Regions from separate parts of the Lysinibacillus sp. VIII_CA genome, predicted to be linked through region 2. Evidence: riboswitches for the same ligand, from Rfam matches in the RefSeq annotation. Region 2 holds a riboswitch; the other holds the start of a gene.
What was found. A riboswitch is a leader RNA that binds a small molecule or an ion and turns the genes downstream of it on or off. The one in region 2 is predicted to bind glycine.

Region 1: it holds a riboswitch for glycine, as region 2 does, so the genes downstream of both, ACP3VS_RS05490 (amino acid permease) here and gcvT (glycine cleavage system aminomethyltransferase GcvT) in region 2, are expected to answer to the same signal.

What each region holds. Positions count from the first base shown of each region.
Region 1 covers NZ_JBNFXM010000003.1:18,202-23,526, reverse strand. The annotation lists gene ACP3VS_RS05500 (lipoate--protein ligase family protein) at 1-755, opposite strand, end outside; gene ACP3VS_RS05495 (rhodanese-like domain-containing protein) at 960-1,346, shown strand; glycine riboswitch at 1,771-1,846, shown strand; gene ACP3VS_RS05490 (amino acid permease) at 2,010-3,347, shown strand; gene ACP3VS_RS05485 (glutaminase) at 3,382-4,344, opposite strand; gene ACP3VS_RS05480 (M20 family metallopeptidase) at 4,429-5,325, opposite strand, start outside.
Region 2 covers NZ_JBNFXM010000010.1:137,106-142,430, reverse strand. The annotation lists gene gcvPB (aminomethyl-transferring glycine dehydrogenase subunit GcvPB) at 1-584, opposite strand, end outside; gene gcvPA (aminomethyl-transferring glycine dehydrogenase subunit GcvPA) at 577-1,923, opposite strand; gene gcvT (glycine cleavage system aminomethyltransferase GcvT) at 1,949-3,052, opposite strand; glycine riboswitch at 3,317-3,410, opposite strand; gene ACP3VS_RS15025 (shikimate kinase) at 3,555-4,070, opposite strand; gene comGF (competence type IV pilus minor pilin ComGF) at 4,269-4,697, opposite strand; gene ACP3VS_RS15015 (hypothetical protein) at 4,690-5,007, opposite strand; gene comGD (competence type IV pilus minor pilin ComGD) at 5,000-5,325, opposite strand, start outside.

The DNA.
Region 1 (5,325 bases), on a different contig from region 2:
GAAAGTGTAAATGGTTTTAATTCAATTTGCAACGATTTTGCAAATCCATCTCGAAAAGCTGTCACACATTGTTCAACTGTCACAGGCTCATCCACAAGACTGTTAATCGCTACTGCTTTCTCCGGTAATTTTCTGCGCATACGATCCTTCGCTTCTTCACTCGAAAAATTAAAGACCGATAATAGCTTCTCTTGATCTAAATCTAATAAAATGGCACCATGCTGCAATATAACGCCTTTTTGACGTGTTTGCGCACTTCCAGCTATTTTTTTCCCTTCGACTACCAGCTCGTACCAGCTTGGAGCATCAAAGCATACAGCACTTTTTGGACTCTTTAAGTCTGCTCTTTTTTCCTCTGTATCCGGGACACTAAAATAGGCATCCATTCCTAAGTTGTGGAAACCTTGCAAGATTCCCTCACTTAGCACACGGTACGCCTCTGTCACGGACTCTGGCATATCGGGATAGCTTTCTGTTACGATGACACTATATGTAAGCTCATGCTCATGCAGCACAGCTCGTCCACCAGTAGGTCGACGTACAAAGCCTAAGCCTTGTTCTCGTACAGCGTCTAAATTTATATCCTTTTTGGCCTGCTGAAAATAACCAATTGATAGTGTTGCTGGTTCCCACTCATAAAAACGAATGACTGGTGGAATTAACCCCTCACTATGCCAATCAAGTAATGCTTCATCTAGTGCCATATTAAAAGACGGACTACATTTCCCTGAATTTAAAAAATACCAAGTTGTCATTTGTTCATCTCCTACAATTTATAAAAGTACCTCAGGCCCCACCTGTGGTTCAACCTTAACGAAGATTACGTTACCGTTCAAGTTGTTGCTTTTGAAGCGAGATAGACGAATTCGCCACAATCTAGTTAATTTTATCAAACTCATTGGACTATCGCTAGCGCATCTTTTATAATAATAAAGAAGATAGAAAGGGGTAAGAAAATCTTGGACATACTTATCACAATCGGTGTCGTTTTAGTAGTCATAATTGCATACATCGGTATTAATGCACTACGACTCAAAAAAGCTGTAACCAACTTAACACAAGAACAATTTATTGAAGGCTATCGTAAAGCACAGCTAATCGATGTTCGTGAACAAAAAGAATTTGATGCTGGTCACATTCTTGGAGCACGAAACGTTCCTTCCACAACACTACGTCAACGTTATAAAGAAATTCGCCCAGATTTACCAGTATATTTATACTGTCAAAATACAGGCCGTAGCTCACGTGCTGCACTATTTCTTAAAAAACGTGGGTACAACCAAATTTACCAACTTCAAGGCGGTTTCAAAACTTGGACAGGTAAAATAAAAACCAAAAAATATTAATATTTCCCTAAAAAAGTCGTCTCAAAGAACTAGGAGACGACTTCTTTTTATACAAAAAATTCAGAGTTTCTACTATATTATATCTATTGCAAAATTTTAAGTGTCTATTTATGGTGCTTGTTCATACTATGCCATCCGCTTCCTCGTCCCACCTTATTTGAACCTACTTTGAAGGTCTTCATCATTCTTCCCAGAAGCCTTTCAAATTTATTCATTTTCACATAATAGGAGAAATTTTGTATGTCCAAAAATACTAATTTTCGTTAGTATTTTTCATGTATGCACTGCATTCTTCTATTTTTCTGAAAATAATATAAATTTATAGTTGAATAATTGGAATAGCACTGCTAGGATATATAATATCTTAAAATAATATTAAGTATAAAAATTAATTAGCTATGAATGCTATGGATCAAACTATAGCAGGAGCAGTTCTGGAGAGAGCGCATTTGCGTCGCCGAAGGGTTCACTATCTCAGGCAAAAGGACAGAGGAGTAATAACAGCTTTTTTAAGCGATGCCACACAAAGATTAAGATGATTTGATGAAGCATCCGTGGTCAAATGGTATTTGTTATTCTGACGTTTTTCCGAGACTAGTGTCACAACTAGTCTCTTTTTATTTTTCCAGTCATCATTTTTTATGCATCTTTGGGGGGATTAACGTGGAACAGCAACAATTAAAACGTGAATTAAAAAATCGTCATGTGCAGCTTATTGCCATTGGTGGAACAATAGGAACCGGTTTATTTCTAGGCTCCGGGAAAGCCATTGCGTTAGCAGGGCCTTCCATCATTCTTGCCTATTTAATTGTCGGAACGGCACTCTTTTTTGTTATGCGTGCATTGGGCGAACTATTATTATCGAATTCAGGATATACATCATTTACGGATTTTGCCTCCGAATACATAGGACCATGGGCAGGATATGTAACAGGCTGGACATACTGGTTCTGTTGGATCATGACAGCGATGGCAGATATTATTGCTGTAGGAGTCTATACACAGTATTGGTTTAATATTCCCCAATGGGTTCCCGCTATCGGTTGTTTAGTATTATTGCTACTACTGAATTTATTGACGGTCAAACTATTTGGGGAGTTAGAATTTTGGTTTGCAATCATTAAAGTGATTACCATTGTGGCACTCATTATCCTTGGGCTTATTATGTTAGTGACAGGCTTTCAAACAAGCTCTGGAACAGTTTCAGTAGATAATCTTTGGGTTCACGGCGGCCTGTTTCCAAATGGCGTATATGGCTTTTTAATGGCCTTTCAGATGGTCGTTTTCGCTTTCGTCGGTGTGGAATTAGTAGGCGTATCGGCAGCCGAGACTGCAAACCCACAAAAAAACATTCCTTCAGCTATTAATAAAATACCGTTTCGAATTTTACTCTTTTATGTAGGGGCACTATTTGTCATCCTATGTATCAACCCATGGTATGAAATGTCTGCCGCAAGCAGCCCATTTGTCCAAGTATTTACGTTAGCAGGTATTCCAATTGCTGCAGGTATTATTAATTTTGTCGTGCTTACTTCAGCCGCATCTGCTGGTAATAGTGGTTTATTTTCAACAAGTCGCATGCTCTTTAATCTTGGTAAAAATAAACAAGCATCACCTGCTTTTGCTAAGCTCAATAAAAATAGTGTTCCCAGTAACGCGCTAGTTATTTCCGCAATTGTTGTCTCTGTGGGGGCGCTGTTAAGTAAGCTAATGCCAGAGAATGCCTTTAGTATCGTTACGACTATTAGTGCGATTTGCTTCATATGGGTGTGGAGTATTATCATCATTTCTCACATTATCTATAAACGGAAAAATCGTGCCCTTCATGAGGCCTCAAGCTTTAAAGCACCGCTGACACCTTTTATCAACTATGTAGTGCTTGCGTTTTTTACTTTTCTATTAATTGTGATGTTTATTTCCGAGGCAACACGTACAGCTCTGCTACTAACACCTATTTGGTTTATTGCCTTATTTATTCTATATAAAATGAAAAAAAGATGACTTCAGACTAAGCTCTGAAGTCATCTTCTACTTTTTAAAAAATGGTCATATCCCATTCTGTCGCTAAATGTTTCAGTAATTGGACACCTGCGACACTATTCCCGATTGGATCAATGGCTGGTCCATAAATACCTATCCCGCAGCCAGCAGGAAAGGGTGAATCTAGTCCTGCATGGCCAGGCACAGCTGTAAGAATGGCACCGGAGACACCACTTTTAGCAGGAAGTCCAATAAATGCTGCAAATTTTCCTGAAGCATTGTACATACCGCATGTCACCATTAAAGCCTTTGCTAATTTCGCCACTTGTTTAGGAAATAACTTTTTCTTTAATAGCGGATGATAGCCATCATTGGCAATAACTAAACCAATCATCGCTAAATCGGATACATTGACTTCAATCGCACATTGCTTTAAGTAAACCTCAAGAGCCGCTTCTACTGGGCAGTCTAAGAAACCAGAATCCTTGAGGTAGTAGGCTAGTGCTCGATTACGGTTCGCTGTTTGCCACTCTGATTGAAACACTTCCTCATTAATACTTAAAGGTTTGCCTATGATTTGCTCTAAAAAATGCAGGATTTTGTCAATTTTCTCTTGTGGTGAATTTCCCATCATCATAGAGGAAACAGTAATCGCCCCAGCATTAATCATTGGATTAAAGGGCTTTCCTGGTTGATGACTTTCTAAACGAATAATGGAGTTGAATGTATCCCCTGTCGGCTCAACATCTACCCTTTCTAATACATATGGCAATCCTCTGTCCATACAGGCCAATATAAAGGTGATTACTTTAGAAACACTCTGAAGCGTAAATAGTTCAGTCGTATCCCCGGCTTTCATTTCGTGCCCTTCAGTTCCGATAATAGCTATAGCTAATTGATTCGGGTCTTTTTTAGCTAATGCAGGGATATAGTTAGCGCACTGTCCTTCTTTAGCAGCAGAGCGAAACTGTGTTACCCATTGTGCCACAAGCTGATCGTGACTAGGTTGTGTTGTCATTACTGTGGACTCCTTTCAAAATGTGCAAAAACAGAGTCTTCATAGTTCTCCTATGAAGACTCTATCCATATTTTTGCTATTCTTTTATAGCTTTGGAGGCATTGTCCCCTCCGGAATTAACGATTTATACGTCTCCCCATCAAGACGTTCTTGCCATTCCTTTTTAGCTTCTTCAATTAGTACTGGATTAGCCAATAACTCAATCGCTGTACACGCCATAATTTTAGCAGCTTGTAGCATACCTTTATGGGCGATTGGCGTGACACCTTGAGAAACAACTTGCCAAGTATGCAATGGTGTTCCTAATGCCATACATACTGTTGTACATTGAACAGTTGGCACATTCCAGCTGACATCTCCCACATCAGTAGAGCCACCCATAATAAATTCAGGGAGTATACGAGGAATATGATCAGCAATAACTTTTCCTTGTAATTGTTGTACATCGCCTTTATGTAGACCGACCAATGATGAGGCTTGTACTTCAGGAGAAAACGTATGGAAAATAGCCTGAGCATACTGTTCATCTTCTATTGTATAGTCTGGCATGCCAATTTCAAGTATTTGTTGATACATGACATCATAAAGTGTCTTATTTGTTATTAAATTAGAAGCAGCACCTTCGAAATCAATTTCTAGGGAAGTGCCTGTCATAAGCGTTGCACCCTTTGCAATATTTTCAACGCGCTGATAGATTTCTTGCACTTGTTGCTTTTTAGGTGCTCGCACTAAGTAGGTAACTTCGGCATATGGTTGAACAACATTCGGAGATGAACCACCAGAGTTTGTAATAGCATAATGCACTCGTGCTTCTGGAATGATATGCTCTCGTAAGTAGTTTACCCCAACGTTCATAAGCTCAACAGCATCTAAAGCACTTCTTCCAAGATGAGGAGCAGCTGCTGCATGAGCACTTTTACCTGTAAACTTAAATGTAACGGCATAGTTTGCAAGAGAGCTACAAGTCATCACCGTTGAAAA
Region 2 (5,325 bases):
TTATCATCGGATTTAACAGTGATTGTTTCAAAGCCTGCTACTGTTGCTGAAGCTGGGTTAGTTCCGTGAGCAGAGTCAGGGACGATAACTTTGTTACGGTGACCTTCTCCATTTGCTTCATGGAAAGCACGAATCATCATTAATGCTGTCCACTCTCCATGCGCGCCTGCTGCTGGCTGTAATGTCACTTCATCCATCCCAGTAATTTCCACTAACGACGTTTGTAGATCATAAAGGAGCTCCATAGCACCCTGTGCTGTTGATTCATCCTGCAGTGGGTGAACATTGGCAAAGCCAGAAAAACGAGCAACCGCTTCATTAATTTTTGGATTATATTTCATCGTACAAGAGCCAAGTGGGTAGAAGCCAGAGTCTACTCCATGGTTTCTACGAGAAAGTGCTGTGTAGTGACGCATGATATCAAGCTCAGATACTTCAGGTAATTCTGCTGCCTCTGAACGTACTAGATTGGCAGGTAATACATCTGCTAAATCTACTTCAGGTACATCAAGCGCTTCTAAGCTATAGCCAACGCGGCCTTCTTTTGAAATTTCAAAAATGAGTGTTTGATTTTCGTTATGCATGAAGAGCCCCCATTTCTGCAACTAGTGCATCAATTTCTTCTTTTGTGCGTAATTCAGTCACTGCGATTAGCACATGATGTTTAAGAGAGTCATAATTTTGACCTAAAGGATATCCACCGATAATACCTTTTTCAATCAAGCCTTTATTGATTTCCTTCACACATTTATTTGTTTTCACTACGATTTCATTAAAATGTGCACCTTGGAATGCTACTGTAAAGCCTGCTGCTTCAAAGGCATTTTTTGCATAACGTGTTTTCGCAATATTTTGTGTAGCCATCTCGCGAATACCTTGTTTCCCTAGAGCTGTCATCGCTACAGAAGCTGCAAGTGCAAGAAGCGCTTGGTTCGAACAGATATTAGAGGTTGCTTTATCGCGACGGATATGTTGTTCACGCGCTTGAAGGGTTAATACATAACCACGACGACCTTCACCATCGACTGTTTCACCAACAAGACGTCCTGGTACCTTACGCATTAATTTAGTTGTGACTGCAAAGAAACCACAGTGTGGACCACCAAATGCTTCAGAGATACCGAAAACTTGTGCATCACCTACACATATATCAGCACCTAGTTTGCCTGGAGGAGTTAAAATACCTAGGGCAAGTGGGTTAGACGACACAACGAATAAGCTTTTTGCTTCATGCGCGATATCCCCGATTACTTGAATATCCTCAACTTGGCCAAAGAAGTTTGGATATTGAGCAATAACTGCTGCTGTGTTGTCATCAATCAGCTCTTTTAAAGCTGCAATATCTGTCACACCATCTTTATGTGGAATTGTTACGATTTCAATAGATTGACCGTAGGCATATGTAGCCACAACATCACGATATTCTGGGTGTACCGTTTCAGATACTAAAATTTTCTTACGACGTGTATGACCTGCTGCCAACATCCCTGCCTCAGCCAATGCTGTACCTCCATCATACATAGAAGAGTTGGCAAGATCCATACCAGTAAGCTCTGCAATCATTGTTTGGAATTCAAAAATAGCTTGAAGCTCACCTTGTGAGATTTCAGGTTGATAGGGTGTATAAGCTGTATAGAACTCTGAACGAGAAATAACATGATCCACGATTACTGGCTTATAGTGGTTATAAACGCCAGCACCTAAAAATGATACATTCGCATTTGTGTCTTTATTTTTAGCAGCAAGTGCTGTTAACTCTTTTAATAAAGCAGATTCCGATTTCGCTGCTTTGATGTCATAAAGGCCTTTAAAACGTACTTTCTCTGGAATATCCTCGAATAATTCATCAACTGAGGATACACCGATTACGTCTAACATTTCTTTTTGGTCTTGCTCCGTCATTGGTAAATAACGATGTTTCATAAATGTAGGTCCCTCTTTTCAACTATTATTTTGAACGCTTATAAAACGGTGTTTCAACTGTAACTACTTTTAGTTGCTTTCCACGGATTTCAATTTCCATTTCATTTCCGATTGTTGCGAATTGACTGTCAATTAACGCGTGACCAACATTACGTTTTGAGGAAGGAAGCTGTGTTCCTGTTGTAACTTCACCAATTTCCTTACCATCCTTAAACACCTTATAGCCATGGCGTGGAATCCCTTTATCAATCATTTCAATGCCGACTAGTTTGCGTGGAAGACCATTTTCCTTCTGAGCTACTAATGCATCATGACCAATAAAATCTTCTTTATTTAATTTCACAGCAAAGCCGATACCTGCTTCAAGAGGAGAGATGGTTGCTGATAATTCTTGACCGTAAAGTGGCAGACCCGCTTCAAAACGTAGTGTATCTCGACAGCCTAGACCTGCAGGGACAACACCTTTGTCTTGACCAGCATCTAAAATTTTACCCCATAATGCTTTAATGTCTTCGGGTGCTCCATATAATTCGAAGCCATCTTCTCCTGTGTATCCACTACGTGAAACTAGTACTTTATGTCCTGCGACTTCTACATTCTCTTGGAATCGGAAAAATTTAATAGCACTAACATCAGTTGAAGTTAAGGATTGAAGAACTTCCTCTGCTAAAGGTCCTTGTAGGGCAATTTGTGCATAGGCATCTGATTGATTGTCAATTGTCACATCATATTGATGTTGGTTTTCCAGCATCCAATCGTAATCTTTTTCGATATTAGCTGCATTCACACACAATAAATAGTGGTCATCAGCTAACTTATACGTTAGTAAATCATCGACTACACCGCCGTTCTCATAGCACATAGCTGTGTATTGTGCTTGGCCAGTAGCTATTTTTGAAACATCATTGGATAAAAGATTTTGTAAAAAATTTAATGCATCGGGACCTGTTACTAAAATTTCACCCATATGGGATACATCAAATAATCCCGCACGATTACGTACTGCATCATGTTCATCTTTAATAGAAGAGAATTGAACTGGTAATTCCCATCCACCGAAGTCAACCGTCTTAGCACCGTATTTCGCGTATTCTTCAAATAGAGGTGTACGTTTTAATTCATTCGTCATTCTTTTTTGCCCCCTTATTGTTAGTTACATTTTTACTGGTAGTAGTTCGTCTGCTTTTTGTATTGGTACAGTCATGGCTCGGCAATGTAAAGCTTTTACAGAGTACCTATAGACATAAAAAAAGACAGACGAACCCCTTTTCGGGATTCTCTGTCCTTGCACCTGAAAGTTACACCAGACTAACTCGCATGGTTGATACTGCCAATTAGTCGGCTTTCCCCTTTGGTGGCTGCTATTGTTATACTACAGCTCTCTCCAGAGTTGCGTCTTATACGAGTCCTTTTACCTGAGAGATTCATAGCCATTGCTACTTGCTCCTTCGGTGGCGTCTAACCACGCTCTCTCCCCGTACAATCATCCGCCCAAGATACATCTTGGTACTATTTAGTATTCAATGAACATTTAGTTACTTATTTGTCTATATCCTAACATTAAATGCATTGAAAAGGCAATCATTTTTTAAAAGATAATAAAAGACGAACATTAAACGGTTGTTAATTATTTATCGTTCGTTTTTAAGCCTTTTTACTTGAAACACTAAATACTCTAAAATTTGACGAATGGTTCTGCCCTCTGTCAAGACCTGAATATGCCCTGCATCACGATAAAACTTTCTCCTGTAATGATACAGATTTTCTAGCTCCTCTTTAGTCGAACTTTGTACGATTGGTCTATTGGGATCATGCTGAACTCGTTTATAAATATCCTCAAACGAAGCATCTAAAAAAAATACTAAGCCACTACGCCTCATAATTTTTCGATTTTCAGCATTGATCGCAACTCCACCGCCCGTAGAAATAATACAAGCCTCGTCACGGAAACTTTTCAAAAATTCTGTTTCTATTTTTCGGAAATGGGCCTCTCCGTACTTTTCAAATATCTGCGGGATGGACATTCCTTGCTGTCTCACTATTTCATGATCCATATCATAATATGGCATCTTTAATAAAAAGCTTAAACGTCTTCCTAAAGCACTTTTTCCACTGCCCATAAAACCAACCAAATATATTTTTCGCAATTCGAATCACCTTCTTATAACTACGATTCTACACTGTCTGACAAAATTTGTCCCAATAAATTTATCGTAGCTTTAACATTCAATTTTTCGAGCCCGTCATAAGTTCGAAATTGCATTTCATATGACATACAATACGCAAGAAGAAAAGTAGTTACAAGAAATAATAATGCAATTGCGATTAAAAATATAGCCCCTCTGTCATTTTTCAATAATTGGCACATAGAAGGTTCGCTCCTTTTTCATACCACTAGGCATTTCCACCGACACAGTCAGCCTATTTTCGCTATAGGTAAAGTGACATTTATGAATGCCATTTAGCATGGGAACATGTCCTCCATTTACTTGTTCACGAATAATAGTACGATAGCAATCAATATAGTGGACTGTTTCACTAGTCTGAAAAGATATTCTTTTTTGATCCTCTCGTACGGAGAACGCTAAAATATCCTTTAGACCTTTATTGAAATCATACACAAACAGCTCCCATTTCGCCTGTTCATCCGATTGCATAGTTGAGGTCATTTCAGCATACCACAGCATAATTAGGACAAAAAGATGAGAAATAAGCGCAAACACAATTAATTGAAACAACGCTTCTAGTAAGGTATAGCCCTTCTCATTATTCATTGCTATTACCTGTAAGGAGAATACATTTTTGTCGTTGCTTGAGTATATTGTGAAAACGAACACAAATCTCTTCACCATTAAACACCCATTGATACTCAACTTCTTCAATGATTCTTGTGCCCTCAGTTTGTTGTACAGCTTGAAATAGCTTCATGCCCTCGTAAGCTGTTTCAGCTGCAATCATTTCCATTTTTTTATTCATAAGATTCGTTTTCATCGTGTAGCTAATGGGCAATAAGGAGCCGCAAAGTAACATTAAGATACCCATAGCCAAAATCGATTCAACAAAAGAATAGCCTGATTCATTCAATTCTTGCTCTCCCTCGCCCTAATGTAATGATGACCTTTTTCTTTCCCTGTGGTGTGTGAAAGGCAATAGTGCCAGCGGACCTGACATTGCCATTTACATTATAAACAATCGTATAAATAGAGCTCTCATCGGGGGAAAATTCAACTCCTTTTGGAAAGGGTCGGACATATAGATTGGAAAAAGCATCTTTTTGAATAACGTAGCGCCTTGTAGAGCTTTCAAATTTCATCGCGATATATTGTCGCTGGTTCATGCTATAGGTTTGAATATACTGAATATCTAGTTGAATTTGTGTAAAAAAACGCTCTAATTCCTTTG